3 regions of the Bradyrhizobium sp. I1.14.4 genome follow, and region 2 is predicted to be linked to each of the others. Evidence: predicted binding sites of a transcription regulator. Region 2 holds the regulator's gene; each other region holds the start of a gene.
The links. The regulator LexA, encoded in region 2, represses DNA repair genes until DNA is damaged. The targets are predictions, from matches to a motif close to TGTTCNNNNTGTGTTCNG.
Positions count from the first base shown of each region.

Region 1: ABIB78_RS03300 (PA0069 family radical SAM protein) is a predicted target of LexA. The motif match lies at 1,901-1,918, and genes of this name have one in related genera.
Region 3: ABIB78_RS20950 (DNA recombination protein RmuC) is a predicted target of LexA. The motif match lies at 1,673-1,690, and genes of this name have one in related genera.

Region 1 is NZ_JBNDLA010000001.1:699,831-703,082, forward strand. Features, by position in the region: gene moaB (molybdenum cofactor biosynthesis protein B) at 1-110, shown strand, start outside; gene ABIB78_RS03290 (bifunctional helix-turn-helix transcriptional regulator/GNAT family N-acetyltransferase) at 199-1,140, opposite strand; gene ABIB78_RS03295 (glycosyl transferase) at 1,207-1,776, opposite strand; gene ABIB78_RS03300 (PA0069 family radical SAM protein) at 1,940-3,106, shown strand.
Region 2 is NZ_JBNDLA010000006.1:286,606-289,857, reverse strand. Features, by position in the region: gene ABIB78_RS15645 (ComEC/Rec2 family competence protein) at 1-411, shown strand, start outside; gene ABIB78_RS15640 (hypothetical protein) at 422-649, opposite strand; gene ABIB78_RS15635 (hypothetical protein) at 795-1,223, opposite strand; gene lexA (transcriptional repressor LexA) at 1,462-2,166, opposite strand; gene ABIB78_RS15625 (molybdopterin molybdotransferase MoeA) at 2,399-3,252, opposite strand, start outside.
Region 3 is NZ_JBNDLA010000010.1:29,576-32,827, forward strand. Features, by position in the region: gene fmt (methionyl-tRNA formyltransferase) at 1-854, opposite strand, end outside; gene def (peptide deformylase) at 1,023-1,550, opposite strand; gene ABIB78_RS20950 (DNA recombination protein RmuC) at 1,722-2,930, shown strand; gene ABIB78_RS20955 (GIY-YIG nuclease family protein) at 3,007-3,252, shown strand, end outside.

The sequences.
Region 1 (3,252 bases), on a different contig from region 2:
TTTTGGCCGCGCAGCTCGACTACCGCACGCGCCCCTGCAATTTCGTCGAGATCATGCCGCGGCTGGACGAACATTTGCGTCGCCCGAAGGCGAAAGGAGCAACAACTTAAAGCGTAATGTGGTGTGCCGAATCGAGCCATGACGAGACTGCGCCCCCTCTGCCGCAAGCGGGGGAGGTGAAGTGAATCTGCGGATCAGCTAAAGTTCCAGCTCCCAGGTCTCGCCGACCAGGTCGACGCCGAAGCTGTGGTGCTTTTCTTCCCTGACACGCTGGAAACCGGCACGGGCATAGATGCCGCGCGCGGCGACCAGGATGCTCTGGGTCCACAGCGTCATCTTCCTGTAGCCCATCTCGCGTGCGGAGCGGACGCATTGCTCCACCAGGGCGCGGCCGACGCCGAGCCCGCGGGCCTTCTCCTCCACCAGCAACAGGCGCAGTTTCGCGATCCCGTCACCGCCGTTGACCAGGAAGATCGAGCCGACCGGTTCGCCGTTGACCTCCGCGATCCAGCAATGCTCGCGGGCCGGATCGAACGATCGCAGAAACTGCGCACAGATCTCGGCCACCAATGCCTCGTAGCTGATGTCCCAGCCATATTCCTCGGCGTAGGCTTGTCCCTGTCGCGAGACGACCCAGCCCATGTCGCCGCCGCGATGGCTGCGCAGCAGGAAGCCGACCGGCTTTTCGGTCGGCGGCTCCAGCGATTGCTCGATCGTGCCCATCGCGCGCACCACCGCGGCGCGGCGGCTGCCATCGATCTGCTTCAGCAGCGCCGCGACCTCGCTGCGCGAGCGGCTTTCGAGGTCGGCAGACGCGGCGCGGCCCTTGGCGGTGAGGGTGATCTCATTGATGCGTTTGTCGACTTTCGACGGCTTGCGCGTCACGATCTGGCGGCGCTGTAAGGCCTGTAGCGTGCGGCTGACGAAGCCGGCATCGAGGTCGAGATCGCGCACCAGATCGGTCGCGGTGCAATCCGCACGATGCGCGAGCTCGTAGATAATGCGCGCTTCCTGCAGCGTGAATGTCGAGTGCAAGAGCTTCGGCTCGATGATGCCGAGCTTGCGGGTGTAGAACCGGCTGAAGCCGCGGACCGCGGCGACCTGGCTCTCGAGCGAGGTGTCATTGGAAGTTGATTTCATCAAACATATTATTTGACGGAATCAAATAAATGGCAAGGGCTCCCCCACGTTTTCTGCGAGCGGGGCTTACGCCACCATGATCCGGCTGCGCAGCATGGTGCGGGAGGAGCGGCCGAGCCGGCGCAGCAGGCGCGCCTCGGAGCGGCGGGCGTCGGGCCGGTAGCCGCCGATCCGTTCGTAATGCTCGCGTGCGATCAGAAGGCCCTGTTCGGCCGATGGCCCGGTGATCATCCGGGCGACGAATTTGAGGCCGTCGCGCAGGCCGGGGTCGGAGTAGGGCGCGCGGGCGTAGCGGAAGACGCCGGCGCGGTCCTTGCCGCTGGCCGCCACCATCTGGATGAACTGGGTGGTCTCCTCGATCCAGCCGGCGTCGAGCACCGCGCCCGGATGCAGGAACATCAGCCAGGGCGAACGCGCCTGCCGTGCGCCAGCGGCAAGAGCTGCGGCACGCGTGCCCTCGAAGCGCAGGAAGCCGCAGCCGGCGACGTCGGCGACGCGCTCCATGATGTCTGTATTGGTGCGGTCGACCAGCAGCACCTCGCGAACGACGCCCGCAGCCGCGCCCGGCACCAGCGCCGCCAATGTTGCGACCGCGGTGCGCTCGACCCCGTCGGTTGGAATGATCACGCTCAGCATGATTTGAGGCTTCGGTGGCTCAGACGGTGGAGAAACTCCGGCCGTGTTATCACCTTGTCATATTCAAAGCAGCCTGTTCGCCTGCAGATTTTTACGCCATCACTTTGTGGAATTTCTTGGTTCATGTTCTTGATTTGTTCTCAAGCTGTGCTAGCTTCAGAACATGAGCCGAGCATCCTCTCATGCCCTCAAGCACCCGCCGGTAACGGCGCCCTCCGATAACCCGGCGGGTGCACCCACCCCTTTTCCCGAACTTGCGGTCGCGATCGAGCGCGAGCGGCGGCGTGGCCGCGGCGCGCAGTCCAATACCAGCGGCCGCTACGAGGCCGAGGCGCGGACGGCCTTCGATGACGGCTGGCAGAGCCTTGAAGACCTGCCGCCGTTCCAGACCACCGTGGCGCTGGACACCTCGCGCAAGGTGATTACCCGCAACGACTCGCCGGACATCGGCTTCGACCGGTCGATCAATCCCTATCGCGGCTGCGAGCATGGCTGCGTCTATTGCTTCGCGCGGCCAACCCACGCCTATCTCGGCCTGTCGCCGGGGCTGGACTTCGAATCGAAGCTGTTCGCCAAGCCGGACGCGCCCGCGCTGCTCGAGAAGGAGCTGGCGGCGCCGGACTACGAGGCGCGGATGATCGCGATCGGCACCAACACCGATCCCTATCAGCCGATCGAGCGCGAACGCAAAATCATGCGCGGCATCCTCGAGGTGCTGGAGCGCGCCGGCCACCCGGTCGGCATCGTCACCAAGTCGGCGCTCGTGACGCGCGACATCGACATCCTGGCGCGGATGGCCAAGCGCAATCTCGCCAAGGTCGCGCTCTCGGTGACGGCGCTCGACCCGAAGCTCGCCCGCACCATGGAGCCGCGCGCTTCGACCCCGCCGAAGCGGCTCGAGGCGATCAAGCGGCTCGCTGACGCCGGTATCCCGACCACGGTGATGGTCGCGCCGGTGATCCCGGCGCTGAACGATTCCGAGATCGAGCGCATCCTCGATGCCGCCGCGCATGCCGGCGCCAGGGAGGCGAGCTATGTGCTGCTGCGGCTGCCGCTCGAGGTGCGCGATCTGTTCCGCGAATGGTTGATGGCGAACTATCCCGACCGCTATCGTCACGTCTTCACGCTGATCCGCGACATGCGCGGCGGCCGCGACTACGACTCGCAATGGGGCACCCGGATGAAGGGCACCGGCCCGATGGCCTGGATGATCGGCCGCCGCTTCGAGATCGCCTGCGAGAAGCTCGGCCTCAACAAGCGGCGCACCAAGCTGACCACCGATCACTTCGCCAAGCCGAAGCGCAACGGGCAGCAGCTGAGCCTGTTCTAGGTGCTAAAAATCCGTGATGATCGTCATTGCGAGGAGCGAAGCGACGAAGCAATCCATGTCTCGGCAGATGCGGCACAATGGATTGCTTCGCGGAGCCTGTCATCGGGCGCGCATTCGCGCGACCCGGTGGCTCGCAATGACGGGAA
Region 2 (3,252 bases):
GCGCGCACGGCCACGGATGCGTCGCTCGGCGAGGGCGTCTCCTGCGATGCAAGTGGCTGCGTGACCCTGGGCGCCGGCGGCGGCTTCGTGGCCTTGGCAACGCGGCCGGAAGCGCTGGCCGACGATTGCGAGCGCGCGGCGCTGATCGTGACTGCGCGGCCGGCGCCGCTGGGCTGCGCGGCGTCCGTGATCGATGCCGAGCGGCTGCGCCGCCACGGCGCGCTGGTGCTACGGCGGATCAGGGACGGCTACGCCGTCGATGCGGTCAAGCCCGGCGGGATCGACCGGCCGTGGTCGCCGGCGATTCCCGGCGACGGCGAGAGCGAGACGACGCTGCGCGCGCCTGCCGCCGCGCCGCGGTCCGCTGTCGACGCGACGCCCGCCGAGACTGATCTGCAGGGCGAAGATTAGAGGGCGAAGATTAGCCGTTGTCGGGTGGGGGGCCGGAAGGCAGCTCGAACAGGCCGAGATGGTACTCGTCGGAATCGGGGCCAGCGTCGGGCTTCTTGACGAGGGTGAAGGAAGCCTCGGGAAACTGCTCCCAGACCTTCAGGTCGTCAGCCGTCACCGTCAGCCAGCCGAACCGGAACATGTAGCGGCCCGGCTCCGTGACGCGACCAGCTTTTTGCCATGTGACCTTATCGACCACCGCGCACGTCCTCCGTGCACGATGATGCGCCAAGGCGTCCGCCGACGCAAATCTCCTGCTGCGCCCCGGAACCCGAAATCCGGGGTCGCTCGAAATCGCTTAGGTCACTCGCCGCCGAACGGCTCATTCCGCGGCGACGATGCGTTCAACCCAAAAACAGCGATGCGAATGCGGAGGGCCGCCGCTCCACAACCTTCGGCTTGTGCTCGACCGCCGGATGCAGCGCCGGCAATTGCAGCACGCTGACGCGCTGTCCCTCGACGAGCTGGGTCACCAGCACATGGCTGCCGTCGGGAAATTCGACCGCGTCATGATGGCGATCGGGCACGTCGGGCTCGACTTCGTTGAACACGCCGACGCGATAGTTCAGCGTCTTGGTCCAGATCCAGCGGCTGTCGTAGCGAACGTTCTCGGCGAAAGCGAGCTCGGTGCCCGGCAGCATGCAGACCGCGACGGTGGGATCATTCTCCGAAGCAAAGCCGCGGGTCGACGTCCCGCGAAAAGTCGTGGTGATCAGCGTCTCTCCGACAATGGCGGGGCGCGATGCCACGGCGTGCAGACTATAGTCACACATCGGATGGCTCCTCATTGAGGTAGCGACCCGTGCCTCTCCCTGAGGCATAGGCCTCTACCAGAGTGGACGATAGCGAACGAGTATCTGCTCGTTTCTGGGCGATTGTACGACTTGCCGCAGAACGTCCCGATCACAAACACGCGACGCTGCGTGAGAGGTATCGGAGCGCATCCGGCAGGCCGCACGCTACGCTATCCTTCAAGGAACGATCCGACGTGTTGCTCGTTCCTTGCCGCCGTCAGTATTTGCGATAAAGACCGATCAGCTTGCCCTGGATGCGCACCCGGTTCGGCGGCAGGATGCGCACTTCATAGGCGGTGTTGGCCGGCTCCAGCGCAATCGATGCGCCGCGGCGGCGGAAGCGCTTCAGGGTGGCTTCCTCCTCGTCGATCAGCGCCACCACGATGTCGCCGGTGTTGGCGACGTCGTTGCGCTGGATCAGCGCCATGTCACCGTCGAGGATGCCGGCGTCGACCATCGAGTCACCGCGCACTTCCAGCGCATAATGCTCGCCGGAGCCGAGCATGTCGGGCGGCACGCTGATGGTGTGGCTGCGCGTCTGCAACGCCTCTATCGGCGTACCGGCGGCGATCCGGCCCATCACCGGGACCGCGACCGGACGGTTGCCGTCGTCCTCGGCGGTCGGCGGCGTGCTGGTGCGCTTGCCGAGGGTGCCTTCGATAACGCTTGGCGTGAAGCCGCGGCGGCCGTTGCTGCCGCCGGCCGACAGTTCGGGCAGCTTGATGACTTCAATGGCACGGGCGCGGTTGGGCAGGCGGCGGATGAAGCCGCGCTCCTCCAGCGCAGTGATCAGGCGGTGGATACCGGACTTCGAGCGCAGGTCGAGCGCATCCTTCATCTCGTCGAAGGAGGGCGGCACACCGGCCTCTTTCAGACGTTCATTGATGAAACGCAGAAGTTCGTACTGTTTGCGCGTGAGCATCTCGAGTATTCCCCCGGTTGATAGCGTCGTTCGATTCCGAGACTTTTCAGGTGGGGCCTGACCTCAGGAGCACGGTGCTCATTACAAGCGCTCCCTCGCGGCCTCCCATTTTGTAGACACTAGTACTCGAAACAAATCATGAACGGACACTATATGTTCGATATGTGTTCCGCAACCACTTAATTTCCGGTGAACGCGCTCGGCCACGCACAATCGGCGGGGGGCGAAAACCCTATTCGGGCAGCGTCAGGATCTTGCATTCGCTGCCCTTGGCAGCGGCAGGCGCAAACGGCGGACGCACGAGAAGTGCCCGTGCCGCAGCGAGATTCCCGAGCAGCGAAGAGTCCTGCTGCACCACGGGGGTTGCGATCAGCGTACCGTCTTCGCGCTCCTCGAGACGCGCACGCAGGTAGTCCTCGCGCTGGTCGTTGGCGGCGAGGTCGCGGCCGAGCAGGGCGGTGACGCGGACATGATGAATCGCTTTCCGGCCGCTCAGCGCCCGAATCAACGGCACCAGAAACAGGAAGGCGCAGACATAGGAGGATACCGGATTGCCGGGCAGGCCGATTACCCGCATCGCGCCGAGCCGGCCATGCATCATCGGTTTGCCCGGCCGCATCGCAATCCGCCAGAACGCCATGTCGACGCCCTCGGCCTCCAGCGACCGCTTGACCAGATCGTGGTCGCCGACCGAGGCACCGCCGGTGGTGATCAGGACGTCGGCACCGGTCTCTCGCGCCCGGCGGATGCCGGCGGTGGTCGCTTCCACCGTGTCGGCGGCAACCCCGAGGTCGATGGTCTCGGCGCCTTCGGCGCGCGCCAGCGCCCGCAGCGCATAACCGTTGGAATAGACGATCTGGCCCGGGCCGGGCTTCGAGCCCGGCATCACGAGCTCGTCGCCGGTCGCCAGCACCGCGACCTTCGCACGGCGGTGCACCACGAGCTCCGGATAGTTCATGGCAGCCGCCAGCGACAGCGCGCGGTCGGAGAGGCGGCTGCCGGCGGCGAGCAGCACGTCGCCCTCACGGAAGTCGACGCCGGCGGGGCGGATGTGCCGCCCGGCGGTTGCGGCTTCCGTGATCGCGA
Region 3 (3,252 bases), on a different contig from region 2:
AATTCGAGAATCCGGACCGCGCCGTCACCGCAGGCGACCGCAAAATTGTCGTCGAGCACATTGCGCGGTTCGCCCGAGCCCTTGGCAAGCTCGCAGCGCAGGATTTTCAGCCGCACCTGCTCGCCCTCGCCCGCGAGCTCGCACCAGGCGCCGGGGAACGGCGACAGCCCGTGAATATGACGCAGCACCGCATGCGCCGGCTGCTTCCAGTCGATTCGCGCCTCGGCCTTCTCGATCTTGGCGGCATAGGTGACGCCGTCCTCGCTCTGCTTCGTCAGCTGCAGCCCGCCGCGCTGCAGCGCGCCCATCGCACGCACCATCAGGTCGGCGCCGAGCGGCGCCAGCGCGTCGTGCAGGTCGGATGCCGTCATGCTGTCCGAGATCGGCAGCCGCTCGGCCATCGCGACGTCGCCGGTGTCGAGGCCGACATCCATCTTCATCACCATCACGCCGCTTTCGGCATCGCCGGCCATGATGGCGCGGTTGATCGGCGCGGCACCGCGCCAGCGCGGCAGCAGCGAGGCATGCAGATTGAAGCAGCCGAGCCTGGGCGCGTCGAGAATGGCCTGCGGCAGGATCATGCCATAGGCGACCACGACAGCGGCATCGGCGTCATGCGCGCGAAACTCATCGAGCGCTTCCGGCGTCTTCAGCGTCTTCGGCGTCAGCACTGGTATGCCGAGGCGGCGTGCCTCCTGCTCGACCGGCGTCGGCTGCAGCTGCAGGCCGCGGCGCCCGCCCGGCTTCGGCGCGCGGGTGTAGACCGCCACGACCTCGTGGCCATGGGCCACAAGCTCCAGCAGCGTCGGCACCGCGAAATCGGGCGTGCCCATGAAGATCAGGCGAAGAGGCATGCGATCAGGTTCTTCCGGGAGGATCCAATCTTCGTCATGGCCGGGCATAGCCGTCAAGGACGGCGTCGCTTTCGCTCGCCCATGCCCGGCCATCCACGTCTTTGGTCTCCCAGAAGGAAGACGTGGATGCCCGGGTCGAGCCCGGGCATGACGGCGGAGTGCGCGCGCCTACTCCGCCGCGCGCTTGGCGGCCTTCTCGAATTTCTTGAACACGCGGTCGCGCTTCAGCTTCGACAGATAGTCCACGAACAGCACGCCGTTGAGGTGATCGATCTCGTGCTGGATGCAGGTGGCGTAGAGCCCCTCGGCATCCTCCTCATGCAGCTTGCCGTCGAGGTCGGTGAAGCGCAGGCGCACCCGCGCCGGGCGCTCGACCTCCTCGTAATATTCCGGGATCGACAGGCAGCCCTCTTCGTAGACCGACAGCTCCTCCGAGTGCGAAATGATCTCCGGATTGATGAACACCCGCGGCTGCGGCCTGGTCTCGCCGTTCTCGTCGCGCTTGGCGAGGTCCATGGTGATCAGCCGCAGCGGCTGCGCGACCTGGATCGCCGCGAGCCCAATGCCGGGCGCGTCGTACATGGTCTCGAGCATGTCGTCGGCGAGCTTGCGGATCTCCGGCGTCACCTTCTCGATCGGTTTCGACACCAGACGCAACTGCTTGTCCGGCAGGATGATGATTTCTCTTAATGCCATGGCGGCGATTTAAGCTGCTGACTTCATGGGGTCAATGCGCTCAGGAACCGGTTAAGGCAGCCACCAGCCACCTTTCTTCATGCGACGTTAACCAAGAAATTTAAGCGAGTGTTTACCATAATTGTTCCCTTTTCGTTCGATGACGACACCGAATCGGCTACAGCTGATGGCATGAACGAAATTCTGCTCACGATTGGCGACCTTCCGGTCCGGGTCTCCGACGCCTTGATCGGCCTTGGCGCGCTGGCGCTGATCCTGCTGTTCGCCATCGCCGTGGTGATCGCACGCGCCAGCCGGCGCGGCGCGGAACTCGCGATGGCTCAGGCCATTCGCGCCGACGAACTGGAGGAGCGGCTTGCCGACATGCTGCGGGCCCAGAGCGAATCCTCCGGACGGGTCGACGCGATGGGACAGGCACTGGCCGGCCGACAGGCCGAGATGGCCCGTGCCGTCAACGAGCGGCTCGATTCGGTGACCCACCGGGTCGGCCAATCGATGGAACAGACCACGCGCAACACGATGGATTCGCTGCGCGTGCTGCATGAGCGACTCGGCATCATCGATCACGCGCACAAGAACCTCAACGAGCTCACGACCCAGGTGACGACGCTGCGCGACGTGCTCGCCAACAAGCAGTCGCGCGGTGCCTTCGGCCAGGCACGAATGGAGGCGATCGTCCAGGACGGCATGCCGAAGGGCTCGTTCGAGTTCCAGTACACGCTGACGTCAGGCAAGCGGCCGGATTGCGTGGTATTCCTGCCGGACCAGCGCCCGCTCTGCATCGACGCGAAGTTTCCGCTGGAGGCCATGACCGCGCTGCACGATGCGCGCAGCGACGAGGAACGCAAATTCGCCAGCCAGCGGCTGCGCGCCGACGTGCTGAAGCATGTCAGCGACATCGCGGAGAAGTACCTGATCCCCGGCGAGACCCAGGACACCGCGCTGATGTTCGTGCCCTCGGAATCGGTTTATGCCGAGATCCACGACGGCTTCGACGACGTGGTCCAGAAGGCCTATCGCGCCCGCGTCGTGCTGGTGTCGCCCTCGCTGCTGATGCTGGCGATCCAGGTGATGCAGCAGATCCTGAAGGACGCCCGCATCCGCGACGCCGCCGACCAGATCCGCAACGAGGTGATGCATCTCGGCGACGACCTCACCCGCCTGCGCGATCGCGTGCTCAAGCTGCAAAATCACTTCGGCCAGGCGAACGAGGACGTCAGGCAGATCCTGATCTCCGCCGACAAGATCGAGAAACGCGCCGGCCGCATCGAGGAACTCGACTTCAGCAAGGCCGAGACCCCGATCGAAGTCCCCCGCTTCGTCAAGGGAGCCGCCCCCGACCTGTTCCCCGCCCCGCGCAAGCTGCAGGCGGGGGAGTAGTATGGACCCTGATCTCGCTGCATAGTCGATGTCATCGCCCGGCTTGACCGGGCGACCCAGTATCCAGAGGCGGAAGTTGGGCGCACGCAGCTTCTACGTCTACATTCTTGCGAGCCACATCGGCGGCACGCTCTACATCGGTGTGACAAATGACCTCATTCGCCGCGTGGGCGAGCACAAGCTGAAGCTCATCGAGAGTTTCACTGAGAAATATGATGTGGTGAAGCTCGTTTATTTCGAGCCATTCGATGATCCTGAGAGCGCGATCAAGCGCGAGAAGCGACTCAAGAAATGGAATCGAGCCTGGAAAATTCGCCTGATT